DNA from 2 places in the Shouchella rhizosphaerae genome. Region 2 is predicted to be linked to the other one. Evidence: a T-box and tRNA genes for the amino acid it is inferred to sense, from the RefSeq annotation. Region 2 holds a T-box; the other holds one or more tRNA genes.
The links. A T-box is a leader RNA that pairs with one kind of tRNA and senses whether it is charged. The one in region 2 lies ahead of thrS (threonine--tRNA ligase), so its partner is inferred to be a tRNA-Thr.
Positions count from the first base shown of each region.

Region 1: it has a tRNA-Thr gene. The T-box ahead of thrS (threonine--tRNA ligase) is inferred to sense a tRNA for this amino acid. The anticodon was not compared.

Region 1 is NZ_CP144921.1:2,058,134-2,066,896, reverse strand. It holds gene V5G21_RS10380 (SpaA isopeptide-forming pilin-related protein) at 1-4,313, opposite strand, end outside; tRNA gene V5G21_RS10375 (tRNA-Thr) at 4,919-4,991, opposite strand; tRNA gene V5G21_RS10370 (tRNA-Asn) at 4,999-5,073, opposite strand; rRNA gene rrf (5S ribosomal RNA) at 5,096-5,211, opposite strand; rRNA gene V5G21_RS10360 (23S ribosomal RNA) at 5,559-8,495, opposite strand.
Region 2 is NZ_CP144921.1:1,687,534-1,696,296, forward strand. It holds gene V5G21_RS08460 (GrpB family protein) at 128-709, shown strand; gene thrS (threonine--tRNA ligase) at 870-2,783, opposite strand; T-box leader at 2,837-3,062, opposite strand; T-box leader at 3,102-3,325, opposite strand; gene V5G21_RS08470 (AraC family transcriptional regulator) at 3,575-3,988, opposite strand; gene V5G21_RS08475 (hypothetical protein) at 4,478-5,146, shown strand; gene V5G21_RS08480 (hypothetical protein) at 5,397-6,068, shown strand; gene V5G21_RS08485 (hypothetical protein) at 6,321-6,983, shown strand; gene V5G21_RS08490 (DUF6792 domain-containing protein) at 6,994-8,637, shown strand; gene V5G21_RS08495 (hypothetical protein) at 8,650-8,763, shown strand, end outside.

The sequences.
Region 1 (8,763 bases), 370 kb from region 2:
AAAACAGCTCCTTCGAGCGTATCCCCATTTTCTCCGACTTTTGTTAAACCGACAGAGCCTGGCGTAAACTCGTTCACAAAGCTTACTTCAGTTACAGTTGTTTGTCCTAAGCCAATCTCAAATGAAATCGGTGTTGGATCCAGCTCATAGCCTGGGAGTGTTGCTGTTTCAACCAATTGATAGCTTCCTGGTGTTAAATCGTCAATGAAAAGTTTACCTTCTACATCTGTAAGCAAGCCTTCACGTAATGTATTGCCATCACTATCTTGAAGCTCGAATTCCACGCCTTCAAGAATCGTTCCATCTTCATCTTCCTTTGTTAGTTCAACCGCACCTGGTATTAACGTGTTCTCTTTCGTTAATTCTACCTGCGATTCTTGGTTAAAGTCGATTTCAAATGGTAACGGTGAATCGTCTAACACATAACCAAAAGGTGCTTCAGTCTCTACAAAATAGTAGCTACCTGGCACTAAATCTTCTACGACGAGTCGACCTTCTTCATTTGTGGTTAGGTCTGTTTGAAGTTCATTGTCTTCGGAATCGAATAGACTGAAAACAGCTCCTTCAAGCGTTTCGCCATCCTCTCCCACTTTACTAAGTCCCACAGAGCCTGGTAACGGGCTATTCTCTTTTGTCAGTTCAATTAGTTCTTGAACCGCCAAATCAATGGTAAAAGGAATAGGTGTAGCATCTAACACATAACCCGTTGGCGCCTGTGTTTCAACTAATTCGTAGTTTCCAGGCAAAAGATCCTCGATGAAAAGAATTCCGTTCTCATCAGTTGTTAAGCCGGTAGCTACCTCATCGCCTGCCTCATTAAATAGTGTAAACACCGCCCCCTCAAGGAGCTCTCCGTCCTCACTCTGCTTTGTTAGTTGAACAGAGTTATCCAGATCCATGTACACGCCAACTCTTGCTGGTTCGACAGGTTGTCCTTGATCAGTCGCGATCGCAAAAGAGTTCCATGCGGCTCTTTGAGTAGGATTTACTGTTTTATCCAATACACTCGGATCCACATCCGCTGCTTCTGGAGCTATCATAGTGAAAGTAATGGCAATATCTTCTCCATCAATCCATTCTACTCCATCTCTAAGCTCAATCTTAAAGGAATGAATGGAAGACCAATCATCTACCTCAGATGCCAAGACCCAATTCGGCACCTGTGCCCCTTCAGGATTAGAGAGTTGCTCTGTTGTGTCAGGGTAATTGGTATGTCTGATTAAGTCATCTCGTTCTGGAGTGAGTGCAGTACTATAATACACATCCACTCGATCTGTCCATTGTGACGGAAGCTGAATCGCTTCTGTCAGCTGCGGTGTGAATTGACTACCACGATCAATATTATCAGTGATACCTAAGTCACCAACAGATGGCAAAACATCCATTAATGTCATCGTAGAAATTGTACTTCCCGTTGTATTCGTTAGGGTTAATTGATAATCAATTGCTCCTCCAGGAACCGTTCTTCCAAACCTAGTAAACTCATCATCTAATTCTCCTCTGACAAGTTTCTCTGTCTGGATATTATACTGACCACTCATATAATATTCGTTACTCGATTTCAAACGAGGTTGATCAACATTGCCATTTCCGTTTAAATCCTCTGAATCCGTTTGTAAAACGGTATCTGTTAGTCCTGGATTATCAACAGACGGTACAGTTAACGCCTCATCACCTGAGAACCCATATACATCAAAGGTGAGTACATTCGCTGCCCCTTCATTGATCTGAATATTAATCTCAGAGGCTACGTTATTACCTGGTCTAAGTAGACGATCCGTCCAATTAAACTTAACAAGCTGTCGACCTGTATCATTGTAATTATCACTTACAATTTCAAATGACCCATCTGAAGCTCTTCCGTCCGCATCGGTAAAATCAGCGTCTGGATTATCGGATATGGTGACACCAGGCGGTAACAACACCATAGCCTCTAATGGCTCATTCATCGCCAACGTAGAACTATTCTCCGTATTTAAGTTTACACGCATACGGTTTTCACCAAAATCTACATAGGCACCTTGATGATTCGTTAATTCTACATCAACCGTAGCAATTGGCGGTTGATCTGTCGGTCGTGGAGCAATTTGTGCAGAACGGGGACCGGCGATGTTATTAAAGAATTCTGCGGACCCATATTTCCTACCGTTTGTGTTATTTCCAAATACTGTGCCATCTCCACCGGTACCATATACGTCAAATTCATTTGTCACACTTCCTACATAGCCTGGTTCTACTTCAAAATAGTATGTCGGATGAGCTCCACTCATGCCACTAGGAGCATACGTGAAATTAAGATAAATCGCACTTACTCGTGCGCCTTCTTCAATTCCTAAATCTGCTCTAGTGTAAGTCTGTTGAACACTAGCATTTTCGACTAAAACCAAACGTTCTCCATCCACATCTGCCTCAATATTAAAACGAGGTGGATCTATAAATGGAACACCAGGAGGAAATTGGTTAGTAGGTCTATAAACAAAATTATTACCTGTTTTCATTTCTTTGAACACTAAATGTTCATCAATGTTCATTACGGTTGTATACGCTTGGAAATCCCCTTCGCTACTTTCATGTAAGGGTGAGACATTATGAAAAAAGGCTAATAGCGCATCGTCATATACAAGAGGATTCGGGTCTCTATTTGTATTTGAACCGATATTCCCCTTATCATCTATAGGTCCAATATGCCCAGGAACAAACACATTTCCTCGAATTTCTCCACTCGCAAGATCAGAATTAGCTATCGTTACACTGTGATTTGCGTTAACAGTGGTATCATTATCATTACCAATAAACTGAGCAGTAACATCAACATTATTTGTCAACGTTTGATCAACTGTATTATTACCTACTCTTAATACAACTTCTAGCTCCGTGTTAAACAATGTGTCTTCTGCCGCTTCTTGTTCTTCAATACTTGGCGCCTCAAATGTCCAAGTTAAAGTATTTCCAGTTTGTTCTGGCTCGGGACCAGTGATCGTTGAATGGTATGTTAAACCATTTGGAAGCGTATCAACGACAGTAATTTGAGAGCCGGGCTCTAAATAATTTTGTCCTATATTGTTTTTCGGAATGTCTACTTTCATTTTCCATACCGTTTGTGCATTAGGGATTGGTAAGTTCCTATCATTGCCTCTGGCTTCCGTATATCGTTTAGAAGCAGAAATAGTAGTAGAAGCATCGATTACGACTGTTGCGGTATCTTGCACCTCACCGAATTGATCCGCTTCAAATGAGGCTTGCACGCCAAGCTCTGTACCATTAGCCATCAAACCATTTGTTGTCGCCAATTTGATAATATTTTCATACGTTTGACCTGCTTGTAACCGTTCAAATTGATACACTAACTGGCTTGTTTCCGAATCAAATGTTGGTTCTACACCAGCTATTCTTAATTCTGATAACGATTGATTAAAGGTCACTTCATTTGAAAGTGGCAAATCGATTGTTATTCTTGCATTCGTGTATTCTGTAATAGAACCGGTTGTTTTAAACACTAACTTATAAGCTGCATCGTTCCCAGCCAAGACACTCGCATTCAATGGTGAAATATCAATATCTACATTTAAATCTCCTGCCATTGGTGTAAAGATAGGCTTATCTTGATCTTCATTACTCTCTTCTTCATGTTGATTTGTTTCTTCTTGCTGTTGGGATTCTGTTTCACTGTTTGTGGGTGAGGATTCTTCTTGATTATCACCATTTGTTTCATCAGCGTAATTGTCTTCAGATTTATTTTCTTCTAGTTGTTCATCCTCATTTAAGTTATCTGACTCTGGTTGATCCGAATGGTTTTTTTCAAATTCTTCTACTTCCGCTTCCGTATCAAGTTCTTCTAAATCTTCATTCCCACTGGAACTATCCGATTCCACGGAAACCTTAAACTCTACAATTTCAGTGCCACCGTCTTCAAATTGGCCTCTAACTTGTAGAATATTATCGCCTACATTGAACCCTGTTAAAATGATATTTTCAGAGATTGGAGACCCTTTTTCTTTCGGGATATTTAAACGATTCTCCTCATAATGATACGTAATTTCACTATTAGAATTTAACTCTTTCGTGCTCTCTTCATCATATTCAATTCCTTTTGGAAGAACAAGCTCCAAATTGTTTAAATCCGAGTAGTCTGTTACTACATTAAGAATAACTTGTTCTTGGGTTGGTGTCCCTTCAACAGAGATATCAAGTTCGTTCTCAAACTTTCTTTCCGAAGCTTCCGTTAACCCAACTTGTCCAAACGGCAAGAAAAGAATTAAGAAAATAAGCATTACTATAAAGCCTTTTCTTATGTTACCCTTCTGCTTTCTCATAGAGCCCTCCTTAAATAAAATTAATAACTATATAGAGCCTTACATGCTATTAAGCGTCAATAGATGCGTTATTAGCCCATATATTTACACAAAATCATAACATCGTTAAAAAATCTGTCAAATTATACATAGTAATATCATCTTATCAAGATAAGTTAATTGTAAAAATAAGAATTTTATATAGTTCTAAATAATCATTTTGCATAACTTATTATGATGTTCTCTACAGCATTTACTGAAAAGCTATTTTTAGTGCGTAGCCTGTATTAAAAGTTAAATTACCAACCTAAATTGCTCTTGTTATAACAAGGATTAATTAATTCTATAGTAAGTTAATCTCACTTTAATATATATTGAAATAAAACTCACGAAAATAGATAAAAATGGTAAAAAAGAAGTGCTTTGGACTTGTGTGTTTTATACTTTTTTTATGTGGTATTTTATAAGTGAATTTGAGAATTCGTTTCCTTGTTTTTTTAGTTGATATCCGTCATCCATTTTATGTGGTTTGGCTGAAGGACTCGCAATGTTTCATAGGAAAACTTTTGGTTTAAAAACAAAAAAGCTTCTCCATCGACGGAGAAACTTTATTATCAGTATAAGAAAGCTTCCAAGCGGACTTGAACCGCTGACCCCCACCTTACCATGGTGGTGCTCTACCGACTGAGCTATGGAAGCACAAAAATGGCTCCACAGGCAGGATTCGAACCTGCGACCGATCGGTTAACAGCCGATAGCTCTACCACTGAGCTACTGTGGAACGAAAAAAATATATAGAAAAAGCCCGGCAACGTCCTACTCTCGCAGGAGGAAGCCTCCAACTACCATCGGCGCAAAAGAGCTTAACGACCGTGTTCGGCATGGGAACGGGTGTGACCTCTTTGCCATTGTCACCGGACTCTACTTGACTTCAGATAAGCGGCGAATCTCTTCGTCTCGTTCGTGATTCTTCTTCAGTCACGTACATTTGTACGCTCCTTCAGTCGAACACTTCCAATCCTCGACCTTCTTGCTTCTCTTTGTCAATCGTTTAAGCTTCGGATTTCTTCGTCCAGTTCGTGTCTCTCAGTCAGTCACGTACGTTTGGGTACGCACCCTTCTTCGAGCACTCCTGTCCTCGAACTCCTCGCTTCTCTGACTTCAGAATAAGCGGCGAATCTCTTCGTCTGCTCTGAAGTGTAAGTATGGAAAGAATCGGTGATTCTTTCAAAACTAAATCCGAAATACTCAAGTGTCAAGAATGTATAGGATAAGTCCTCGACCGATTAGTATCAGTCCGCTCCACGTGTCGCCACGCTTCCACTTCTGACCTATCAACCTCATCATCTCTAAGGGGTCTTACTGGCTTACGCCATGGGAAATCTCATCTTGAGGGGGGCTTCATGCTTAGATGCTTTCAGCACTTATCCCGTCCATACGTAGCTACCCAGCGATGCTCCTGGCGGAACAACTGGTACACCAGCGGTATGTCCATCCCGGTCCTCTCGTACTAAGGACAGCTCCTCTCAAATTTCCTACGCCCGCGACGGATAGGGACCGAACTGTCTCACGACGTTCTGAACCCAGCTCGCGTGCCGCTTTAATGGGCGAACAGCCCAACCCTTGGGACCTACTTCAGCCCCAGGATGCGACGAGCCGACATCGAGGTGCCAAACCTCCCCGTCGATGTGGACTCTTGGGGGAGATAAGCCTGTTATCCCCAGGGTAGCTTTTATCCGTTGAGCGACGGCCCTTCCATACGGCACCGCCGGATCACTAAGCCCGACTTTCGTCCCTGCTCGACTTGTAGGTCTCGCAGTCAAGCTCCCTTCTGCCTTTGCACTCTACGAATGATTTCCAACCATTCTGAGGGAACCTTTGGGCGCCTCCGTTACTGTTTAGGAGGCGACCGCCCCAGTCAAACTGCCCACCTGACAATGTCCCTGGCCCGGATCACGGGTCGAGGTTAGAATGCCAGCACCATCAGGGTAGTATCCCACCGACGCCTCCACCGAAGCTAGCGCTCCGGTTTCCAAGGCTCCTACCTATCCTGTACAGATGATACCAACACTCACTATCAAGCTACAGTAAAGCTCCATGGGGTCTTTCCGTCCTGTCGCGGGTAACCTGCATCTTCACAGGTACTATAATTTCACCGGGTCTCTCGTTGAGACAGTATCCAAGTCGTTGCACCATTCGTGCGGGTCGGAACTTACCCGACAAGGAATTTCGCTACCTTAGGACCGTTATAGTTACGGCCGCCGTTTACTGGGGCTTCAATTCAGAGCTTCTCACCATTTGGGATGACCCTTCCTCTTAACCTTCCAGCACCGGGCAGGTGTCAGCCCCTATACTTCGCCTTACGGCTTCGCAGAGACCTGTGTTTTTGCTAAACAGTCGCTTGGATCCTTTCACTGCGGCTCTCTCGGGCGGTTAACCCTACTAGAGCACCCCTTCTCCCGAAGTTACGGGGTCATTTTGCCGAGTTCCTTAACGAGAGTTCTCCCGAGCGTCTTAGAATTCTCTTCTCGCCTACCTGTGTCGGTTTGCGGTACGGGCACCTGTATTCTCACTAGAGGCTTTTCTCGGCAGCGGAGGATCAGGGATTTCGGACCCGAAGGTCCTTCACGGTCACAGCTCAGCCTTACGGAACACGGATTTGCCTATGTTCCAGCCTCGCATGCTTCGACGCGCACAGCCAGCGGCGCGCTCACCCTACCTTTCTGCGTCCCCCCATCGTTCAAACGAATACGAGGTGGTACAGGAATATCAACCTGTTGTCCATCGCCTACGCCTTTCGGCCTCGGCTTAGGTCCCGACTAACCCTGAGCGGACGAGCCTTCCTCAGGAAACCTTGGGCTTTCGACGGATAGGATTCTCACCTATCTTTTCGCTACTCATACCGGCATTCTCACTTCCAAGCACTCCACCAGTCCTCACGATCTGGCTTCGCTGTCCTTGGAACGCTCCCCTACCCAATCCCATACGGGATTGCCATAGCTTCGGTGATACGTTTAGCCCCGGTACATTTTCGGCGCAGAGTCACTCGACCAGTGAGCTATTACGCACTCTTTCAATGATGGCTGCTTCTAAGCCAACATCCTGGTTGTCTGGGCAACTCCACATCCTTTTCCACTTAACGTATACTTGGGGACCTTAGCTGATGGTCTGGGCTGTTTCCCTCTTGACTACGGATCTTAGCACTCGCAGTCTGACTCCCGAGTTAAAGTCATTGGCATTCGGAGTTTGACTGAATTCGGTAATCCTGTGGGGACCCCTCGTCCAATCAGTGCTCTACCTCCAAGACTCATCACTCGAGGCTAGCCCTAAAGCTATTTCGGGGAGAACCAGCTATTTCCGAGTTCGATTGGCATTTCACCCCTACCCACACCTCATCCCCGCAATTTTCAACTTGCGTGGGTTCGGGCCTCCAGTCGGTGTTACCCGACCTTCACCCTGGACATGGGTAGATCACCCGGTTTCGGGTCTACGGCATCGTACTTATGCGCCCTATTCAGACTCGCTTTCGCTGCGGCTCCGCTTCATCAGCTTAACCTTGCACGATACCGTAACTCGCCGGTTCATTCTACAAAAGGCACGCCATCACCCGTTAACGGGCTCTGACTAGTTGTAGGCACACGGTTTCAGGATCTCTTTCACTCCCCTTCCGGGGTGCTTTTCACCTTTCCCTCACGGTACTGGTTCACTATCGGTCACTAGGGAGTATTTAGCCTTGGGAGATGGTCCTCCCGGATTCCGACGGGGTTTCACGTGTCCCGCCGTACTCAGGATCCACTCTGGAGGAAACGAAGTTTCAGCTACAGGGCTGTTACCTTCTTCGGCCTGCCTTTCCAGACAGTTCACCTACTCCGTTTCTTGATCACTCCGTTGTTGAGTGTCCTACAACCCCAAGAGGCAAGCCTCTTGGTTTGGGCTGTTTCCGTTTCGCTCGCCGCTACTCAGGAAATCGCATTTGCTTTCTCTTCCTCCGGGTACTTAGATGTTTCAGTTCCCCGGGTCTGCCTCTCGACATCCTATGTGTTCAGATGCCAGTACCATCCCATTACGGATGGTGGGTTCCCCCATTCGGAAATCTCCGGATCGAAGCTTACTTACAGCTCCCCGAAGCCTATCGCGGTTCGTCGCGTCCTTCATCGGCTCCTAGTGCCAAGGCATTCACCGTGCGCCCTTTCTAACTTATCCTTTTTTCACGTCAGATAACCGTCGCATCTCTTCGTCTGGTTCATGATTCTCAGTCGGTCACGTAGGCAACTACGCTCCCTCCTTCGAACATTTCCCATCCTCGACCTGCTTGGTTCTCTTTGTGAAATGAAAAAAATACATAAAAAAGGTATGCATTGAATTCTTGACGTCTCGTTCAAACAGTTATACAACCGATGAACAAAGATCAATTTGAGTTATTTCTGGATTTAGTTTTCAAAGAACCTGAGAGTTTTGAGTCCTCTCAAAA
Region 2 (8,763 bases):
GACTTTTTTACCGCTATTACGAACTGGACCTTTTCTTCCCCTTCAACGGCGGAGAATTACCGCTTAACTTCTTTTCAACCGTTATGGTAAGATGAAATGCTGAACAGATAATTAGGGAGTGATCTCCATGCAGAGTCATTCAAACCCGCCACCTAAAAGTGATGAAGATCTTCAGAAGGTCACAGTTGGTGAGCGTAAACCCCACAACGCGCCCGTTACCCTTCTAGAGTATGATCCAGAGTGGCCTAATCAATTCGATCGAGAGGCTAGCCGAATTCGTTCTGTGCTCGGAAACAAGGTATTGCAACTCGAACATGTTGGCTCAACTTCGATTCCGGGCCTTTGTGCCAAGCCCATCATTGATATCCTACTAGTTGTGATCGATTCCGCTGACGAGACGACTTACGTCCCAAACTTAGAAAAAGCTGGTTACACCCTACGCATTCGGGAACCTGAATGGTTTGAACATCGCTTGTTCAAAGGGCCAGACACAGACATCAACCTGCATGTATTCAGCGAAGGCGCTTCTGAAGTCACTAGAATGTTGCGTTTCCGTGATTGGCTCCGAAGCAACAATGCCGACCGGGATAAGTACGCAAGCGTCAAACGCCACCTTGCTCAACGTCAATGGCGCCACGTGCAACATTATGCTGATGCGAAAAGCGGGATCGTCCAGGAAATCATGGAGCGAGCAAACTCGGTTGAGTAGAACGCTTGAATTCGATATATCATTTCTTTCACAAAGGGTGCAGCTAACATTCCGCTTCACGTTAGCTGTACCCCACCATTGCCTGGTATCCCCTCCTGAAAGGCTAATAGCAGGAACGGTTGTTAACATGCTGTGGCGGTCTGAGTCTTAATAATTCTTATTACATGCTCCGTTCTTTAATCTGTCGCACAAGTTTCTCTTTAAAATATTCAAAAGGAACCCTCTCTGTTTCCGGTTTTCCATACTGTCTAACCGTGACTGTTTCTTCTTTTAATTCGTTGTCACCTAGCACGATCGTGCAAGGGATTTTTTGCATTTGTGCTTTTCTAATTTTGTAACCTAGTTTTTCATCACTTTCATCAATGTTTACCCTTACCCCTACTTGTTTTAGTTCTGATTGTATCGTTAAACAATAGTCTAAGTGAACGTGGGAAACCGGGACAATTTGTACTTGTACCGGCGCAAGCCAAACAGGAAAAGCACCTGCAAAATGTTCGATTAAAATTCCTAAAAAACGGTCAATTGAACCAAATACAGCTCGGTGAATAACAACTGGACGCTTTTTTTCGTTTTGTTTATCTATATAAGTTAAATCAAACTTTTCAGGTAGTTGGAAATCAAGTTGAACCGTGGCGCATTGGTGGCTGCGCTGAATGGCATCTTTTATGTGAATATCAATTTTCGGACCATAAAACGCCCCATCGCCTTCATTGACTTTATAAGCATAATTAAGTTTTTGCAGTACATTCTCTAAAGCAGTTTCAGCCTGCTCCCAAAGGTGTTCACTCCCCATAAAATCATCTGGACGTGTCGATAATTCAATTTCGTACTTAAACCCAAATACTTGGTAGACATGGTCGATTATTTTTAATGCAAGTGTGATTTCCTCTTCAATTTGTTGCGGTGTTACGAAAATGTGGGCATCATCTTGGCAAAATGTACGGACACGCAATAAACCATTCAAGGCACCACTGAATTCATGACGATGCACTTGACCAAACTCTGCCATGCGAATTGGTAAATCTCGGTACGAATGCAGCCCGTTTTTAAAAATGAGCATATGGCCAGGACAATTCATTGGTTTTAGCGCAAATTGTTGCTCATCCACTTGTGTAAAATACATATTCTCTTTGTAATGATCCCAGTGACCAGATTGTTCCCATAGCCGTTGATTCATCATGATCGGCGTGCGAACTTCTTTATAGTCGTATTTGGCTTGAAGATTTCGCAAAAAAGATTCAAGCTCATTTCGGATAATTTGACCATTGGCAAGATAGAAAGGCATTCCTGGAGCTTCTTCTGAGAACATGAACAATTCCAGCTCTTTTCCAAGCTTACGGTGATTTCTCTTTTCAGCTTCCTCTAGAAAGGCAAAATAATCTTGTAACTCATCTTTTGTCGCAAACGCAACACCGTAAATACGTTGAAGCATTTGATTATCGCTATTGCCCCGCCAATATGCACCAGACACTTTCGTTAACTTAAAATGCTTGATTTTGCCTGTTGAAGGTATATGAGGACCACGACATAAATCATAAAAATCACCTTGTTCGTACACAGTCACTGTTTCATCTGGCGGTATATCTTCAAGCAACTCAAGTTTTAAAGGGTCCTGTTTGAACAACTGTTTAGCTTTTTCGCGCGTAACTTCCTTACGTGTTATCTCCATGTCCTCTTTAATGATTTGCTTCATCATCTGTTCAATTCTTAGCAAATCACCGACGGTAATCGGTTGGTCCAACGCAACGTCATAAAAAAATCCATCTCCGATGACAGGACCCACTCCTAAATGAACAGCCGGGTATAATCGCTTTAATGCATGTGCCAATAAGTGGGCTGTTGAATGACGAAGCACTTCTATTCCTTCTTTTGAAGCGACATCATATAAGGAAATATGAGCGTTTTCTGTGATTGGACATGCTAAATCGGAAGGAACACCATTTATACATCCAACAATCGTTTTTTTGTAAAGACTCGGACTAATGGATTGTGCAAGTTCAGCCAGTGTTACACCTTGCGGAAATTGCTTGCTCTTTCCATCTGGAAATTCAATAGCTATTAATGGTTCACTCATAACAAGAAACACTCCTTTTAAAGTAAATAAAATAAAAACACACCCATCCCTCAAGAAGGGACGAGTGCGTTCTACCCGTGGTTCCACCCAATTTCCCATAAGCTAAAAAGAAAAACTTATGGCTTTGGTGCTGTAACGTAGCATAAACGGTATTAGATACTAAGTTCCCCAATACAGCTCAAAGGTGGTAAATTATTTTCCTAAGCTAGGAAGATCACAGCTTACCCTTCCCTCTCTGAAAACCGTAAAAATAATTCCTGTCCTTTTCATCGCTCTTGCTTTGTAATTGTCAAAACACAAAAACGCACTCATCCCCCAAGAAGGGACGAGTGCGTTCTACCCGTGGTTCCACCCAATTTCCCATAAGTAAAAAGAGAACTTACGGCTCTGGTGCTGTAACGTAGCATAGACGGTATTGGGTACTTCATTCTCCAATACAGCTCAAAGGTGGTAAGTTACTCTCCTGCGTTAGGAAGATTTCAGCTCTCCTTCCCTCTCTGGAAACCGTAAAAAGTAACTCATGTCCTTATCAGTGCTTTTAAAAAATCAAACGATAACATTAAATTGTTTTACATGATACAGTAAATGTCTCCTAACCGCAACCCTTCTTTTCGCTTTTTGTAGATCCAATTTAAATAAATTTCAAAATTAATAGGATATTAAAGTTATAACGTTTAAACATCATATCTGTGTCATTTTCTTTTGGTGGTTTCTGCAGTTAGATCTGAAATACATAGTAGGTGTATCAGTTTTTCGTCCTTTAAATAGAAAGTAGGAATGTCCCCGCTTCGTTACTGTATAGGAACTAATATTTCACACAAATGATTATCAATCATTTGTGAAGTATATCTTTCTATAATTGGTTGTTCTCTTATTGATAGATTATTTCTTTCGATCTCAGAAAAAATATTGCCCCAAAATTCACTGACTGCCTCTTTTGTATGGTCAAGCAAAAAAACAGCGTATTTCCCACCAGAAAATTCTCCAATATGAGCTGGTTTTGTCACATTAAAATCTTTATTTATAACAACGCAAACATCATAACGACACTCCTCTTTAGGAGTAATCTCTGGGTTATCTCGCGGTATGCCTAAAATTATAGAATCATTAAACACACCATTTAATTTTGCCCACTTTTTAAAATTCTCCATTAATTTTTTGTTTTGCTTTTCACCATACTCCCCAATATTTCGGAAATAAGCAATCCTGGATTCAGGTAATTCTTTTCATATTTTAATTCTCCTTTCTTAGATAAAGTAATCCGATTTAAAATATTTTTCAAGCTATTTTTTAAAACTATTTCTGATATATTAGTTTAATTAATCCATTAGTCTCTAAACAAAGGCCGTTAGTTGAAAAGGGAAAAGAGATAGTTCACCACCGCCCATAATGACGGACAATAATGAACCGTATTCAAAACATTCGCTTCAAAAAGGAGGTGAAAAAGAGATGGGCCATGAGACCAACCTTCGCAATCCACGGTTAGAATGCGACACAAAACTTCCCCATCACACTCAGTTGCTTTCCCCCTAAACCTTAACTCCATTTTTAACAACACGTTTAAAAATGAAGACTATTTCACTATGCCTAAAGCGCCGTTTTTCCATTTATTGCGGGTACTAGTGGAATTTTCCCTTTGTCTTTTCTATGATAAAACTAAACACCACATGGCGGGAGCGAAGGTGGGATGGATGATGAAAAAAGGCATTTGGATTCCGATCGTTGTCTTGATTGCATTAGGAGGAGGGGTCGCCATGGCGTTCGCACTCAACGGTTCAGACGATATTGCCTTAACAGATGATTTTACGAGTAGCTTTCTTGACCCAGAGGTCGAAACTGATGACGGGTTCCATTATTTTCAATCCGAAAAAAACAACTTTTCCATGTGGTTTCCCGCGGGGTATTATATTGAGGATGATCCTGTTGGTTACAAAAGTAAAGACCATTTTGAATTTCTCAATATCCATGAAGATCAATCACATTCTAACGAAAAAGAGTACTGGGGATTTATTCAATTAAAGTACCGTGGCAATATGATAGAACATGATGCTGAGATACAATTACAAATTCTACTAAAAGACTTTGGGTTTAATGACCAGTATGAAGAACTTCAAACAGAAACTGCAACGATCTATTACGGCTCTTCCTACTATACCTTGGAAGGAAAAAGAGGCGTAACTTACGATCCGGCAACGCACTCTGCTAATCAATATTTTGCGTTGGTTCAAAGCCCTGACCTTAAAGAATTCATGGTTGTTGATTATGAGTTATATTGCAAGGAAGAAGAAACATGTACCATCAACAATGAACAAGAAAGCCGCTTTTTCAATACACTTATTCAAAGCATTCGCTTCCAAAAGTAGGTGAATTTAAATGGCCTTAAGACCATCCTCCCTTTGCTGTTTAAATCCAAACAAACTTCCCTATCACCTGCAGTAGCTTTTCCCCCTAAACCTTGACTCCATTTTTAACAACACGTTTAAAAATCAAGACTATTTCACTATACCTAAAGCGCCGTTTTTCCATTTATTGCGGATACTAGTGGAACTTTTCCTTCTTCTTTTCTATGATAAAATTAAACACCTCATGGCGAGAGTGAAGGTGGGATGGATGATGAAAAAAGGCATTTGGATTCCGATCATTGTCTTGATTGCATTAGGAGGAGGGGTCGCCATGGCGTTCGCACTCAACGGTTCAGACGATATTGCCTTAACAGATGATTTTACGAGTAGCTTTCTTGACACGGAGGTCGAAACTGATGACGGGTTCCATTATTTTCAATCCGAAAAAAACAACTTTTCAATGTGGTTTCCTGCTGGGTATTACATTGAAGATGATCCCGTCCGTTATGAAAGTAAAGACCATTTTGAATTTCTCAATATCTATGAAGAAGAAACTACTACTTCAAAGGACAGAGGGTATACAGGGTACATTCAACTCACGTACGAGAATAACGTGTCAGAACATGAGGCTAAGATACAACTTCAAATTTTACTAGAAGAATTAGGGTTTAATGATCAGTATGAAGAACTTCAAACAGAAAATGCAACGATCTATTACGGCTCTTCCTATTATACTTTGGAAGGAAAAAGAGGCGTGACTTACGATCCGGCAACGCACTCTGCTAATCAATATTTTGCGTTGGTTCAAAGCCCTGACCTTAAAGAATTCATGGTTGTTGATTATGAGTTATATTGCAAGGAAGAAGAAACATGTACCATCAACGATGAACAAGAAAGCCGCTTTTTCAATACACTTATTCAAAGCATTCGCTTCCAAAAGTAGGTGAATTTAAATGGCCTTGAGACCATCCTCCCTTTGCTGTTTAAATCCAAACAAACTCCCTATCACCTGCAGTAGCTTTTCCCCTCTAAACCTTGATTCTATCTTTAACGATATGCTCAAAAATTAAGACTATTTCACTATGCCTAAAGCGCCTTTTTTCCATTTATTGCGGGTACTAGTGGAATTTTCCCTTTGTCTTTTCTATGATAAAACTAAACACCAGGTGGCGTGAGAGTGAAGGTGGGATGGATGATGAAAAAAGGCATTTGGATTCCGATCGTTGTCTTGATTGCATTAGGAGGAGGGGTCGCCATGGCGTTCGCACTCAACGGTTCAGACGATATCGCCTTAACAGATGATTTTACGAGTAGCTTTCTTGACCCAGAGGTCGAAATAGACGAAGGCTTCCATTATTTTCAATCAGAAAAAAACAACTTTTCCATGTGGTTTCCCGCGGGGTATTATCTTTCGGATGACCCAGTTCAATACGAAAGCAAGCGCCATTTTGAGTCTCTGAATATGTATGAAAAGAATGTGAATGAATCTGGGTTTCGAGGGCACATTCAACTAAAATACCGAGACAATATGACAGAGCACAGAGCACATCTACAACTAAATCGACTTTTAGAGGACCTTAGTTACGAACAACAGTATGAACAGCTTCAAACAGATGAAGTAACCATTTACTATGGCTCCTCCTATTTCACACTAAAAGATAAAAAGGGAGTTACGTATGATCCGAACGACCATTTCGCCAATCGCTATTTTGCTTTAGTGCAAAGCAATGACACTGAAGAATTTATTGTCATTACTTACCGCCTCGCATGCAAAGATGGAGTCGCCTGTGAGATCAACAACGACCAAGAAAGCCGCTTTTTTGATACACTTATTCAAAACATTCGCTTCCGAAAGTAGGTGAATTTAAATGGCGTTTGAGGATAATACCCGCAATGCTCTTACCGCTCTCCAGTATGAAAGTGGAAAGCCATTGGATATTGACTCCCTTAAAAAGGTGTTGGATTCTTATAACATTACCGACATCGACTACAACGACATTACGATATATAAAAGCAGTGGCGAAAATATTGACTCCCCTATCGGCAACGAGTCTGGCTTTGACAGTGCTGCGATTCACCACTACAACGAAGAAAAAGACATTAACGACGTTTACTACATTTTTCGTGGTACTGAAGTTGATCTCGATGCACCCGAAGATGTCGTTTACGATGCTTTTGGTGTTGTTGCAGGTGTTTCAGATGAGCAAATCGAGGATGCTCTTGATTTCATTGAAGAAGTTGAAACAAACATAAATACAAACGGTATTAAGCGCTATGGAGATGGCCATTCCCTCGGAGGCCATTTGATTGTTAGTGTCGCTTTAATTGAAAAAAACTTTGATGATGTACGCGGTCTGAATGATGCGCCTGTTAACTTAAAACAACTCGCCTCTTTAGACAGTGATTTTGTTGATTACTTAGAAAGCGCCACAGATGTATTAGACATCTCCGACATACCCGAAGAAGAGCTCGTTCTTCTTGCTCGCGACTTTTATGCCGCTGAAGCGAACACCATTAGCCATACACGCGTGAAAGGGGAGCCTCTTTACGCGCAATCGATTCCGTATACGTTTTATCCAGGGGCAAGCATTCATTACTTAGGAGATATGGAAACGCCTGAGTTTCCCGATGTGCTGACGCCAAGGCTGCCATGGCCTGGATTAACAGAGGTATTTTCCAGACCCCCTATGTTTGGTACGTTTGTTTCTCTAGGGCTTGGCATAAATGCAGATTTAGATCGGGTTGCCTATAACGCCAATATCAATCATCTTTTGCAATTTATCACGATCATTGGCGAGGAAATGACGGTTGCCGAGCTTTCAGAATTAATCGGCAAAGCTAAAGACAATCCGTGGGCAGCGCTTTCAGACATGCCTGAATCTGTAAATGAACGCCTGAAAGAGGAGGTAGGGCTTGGCCATATCGTCGGCGGGTTATGGGCCTTAAAAAATACAGCCGTCTATGAAAAAGTGCTTGCTGTAATCAATGCCAAGGAGCAATTTGATTTGCATAGCATCGGGACATTAATTGAACTGTATGACCAGCCTGGCCAACAACCGGTCACGTACCGGCTTGAGCCTGGGACAGGTACACACATTCTCGTTGATGAAGACAGTCTTGTTAACGCGTTGCAAGCCATGGAAGGGGCACTGGAACAAAAGCGCGAGGCTCTTGGCCTTCTTTACCACTACCGTAATATGGAACTTCATGAACGGATGTTCGAACAACGGGAACGGGTCGAAGGCATGATGAGCAACAAAGAAGCGAATTGGCGCGCGTTTTTGCAAGAAGCAGGCCATACGTATTCCAAGGATGCCATCCGCAAGCCAACAGGGGTGACTTTCCGCAAGGAGTTTGATCCTGTTCCCGCCAGTGCGGTTGAACAAATCGACGGAATCATTGAGATGTATGAGTTGGATATGCGCGAGCTAGAACAATTGGTGCTTGACTACAAAGAAAATTTGCGTGGATTGTTTGCGGCTGATGAAGCATTGGCTCAATCAATTAAGTAAGGGGGAATATCGTTGTTTGATTGGCTAAATCCGAATGTGGGTACCTACCGCTTTCCTTTTAATCAAAGCGGCTTTGAAGAAGATGTGCGGCGACAGCCTAACCGGGCCCAAGAACAAATGGAGACA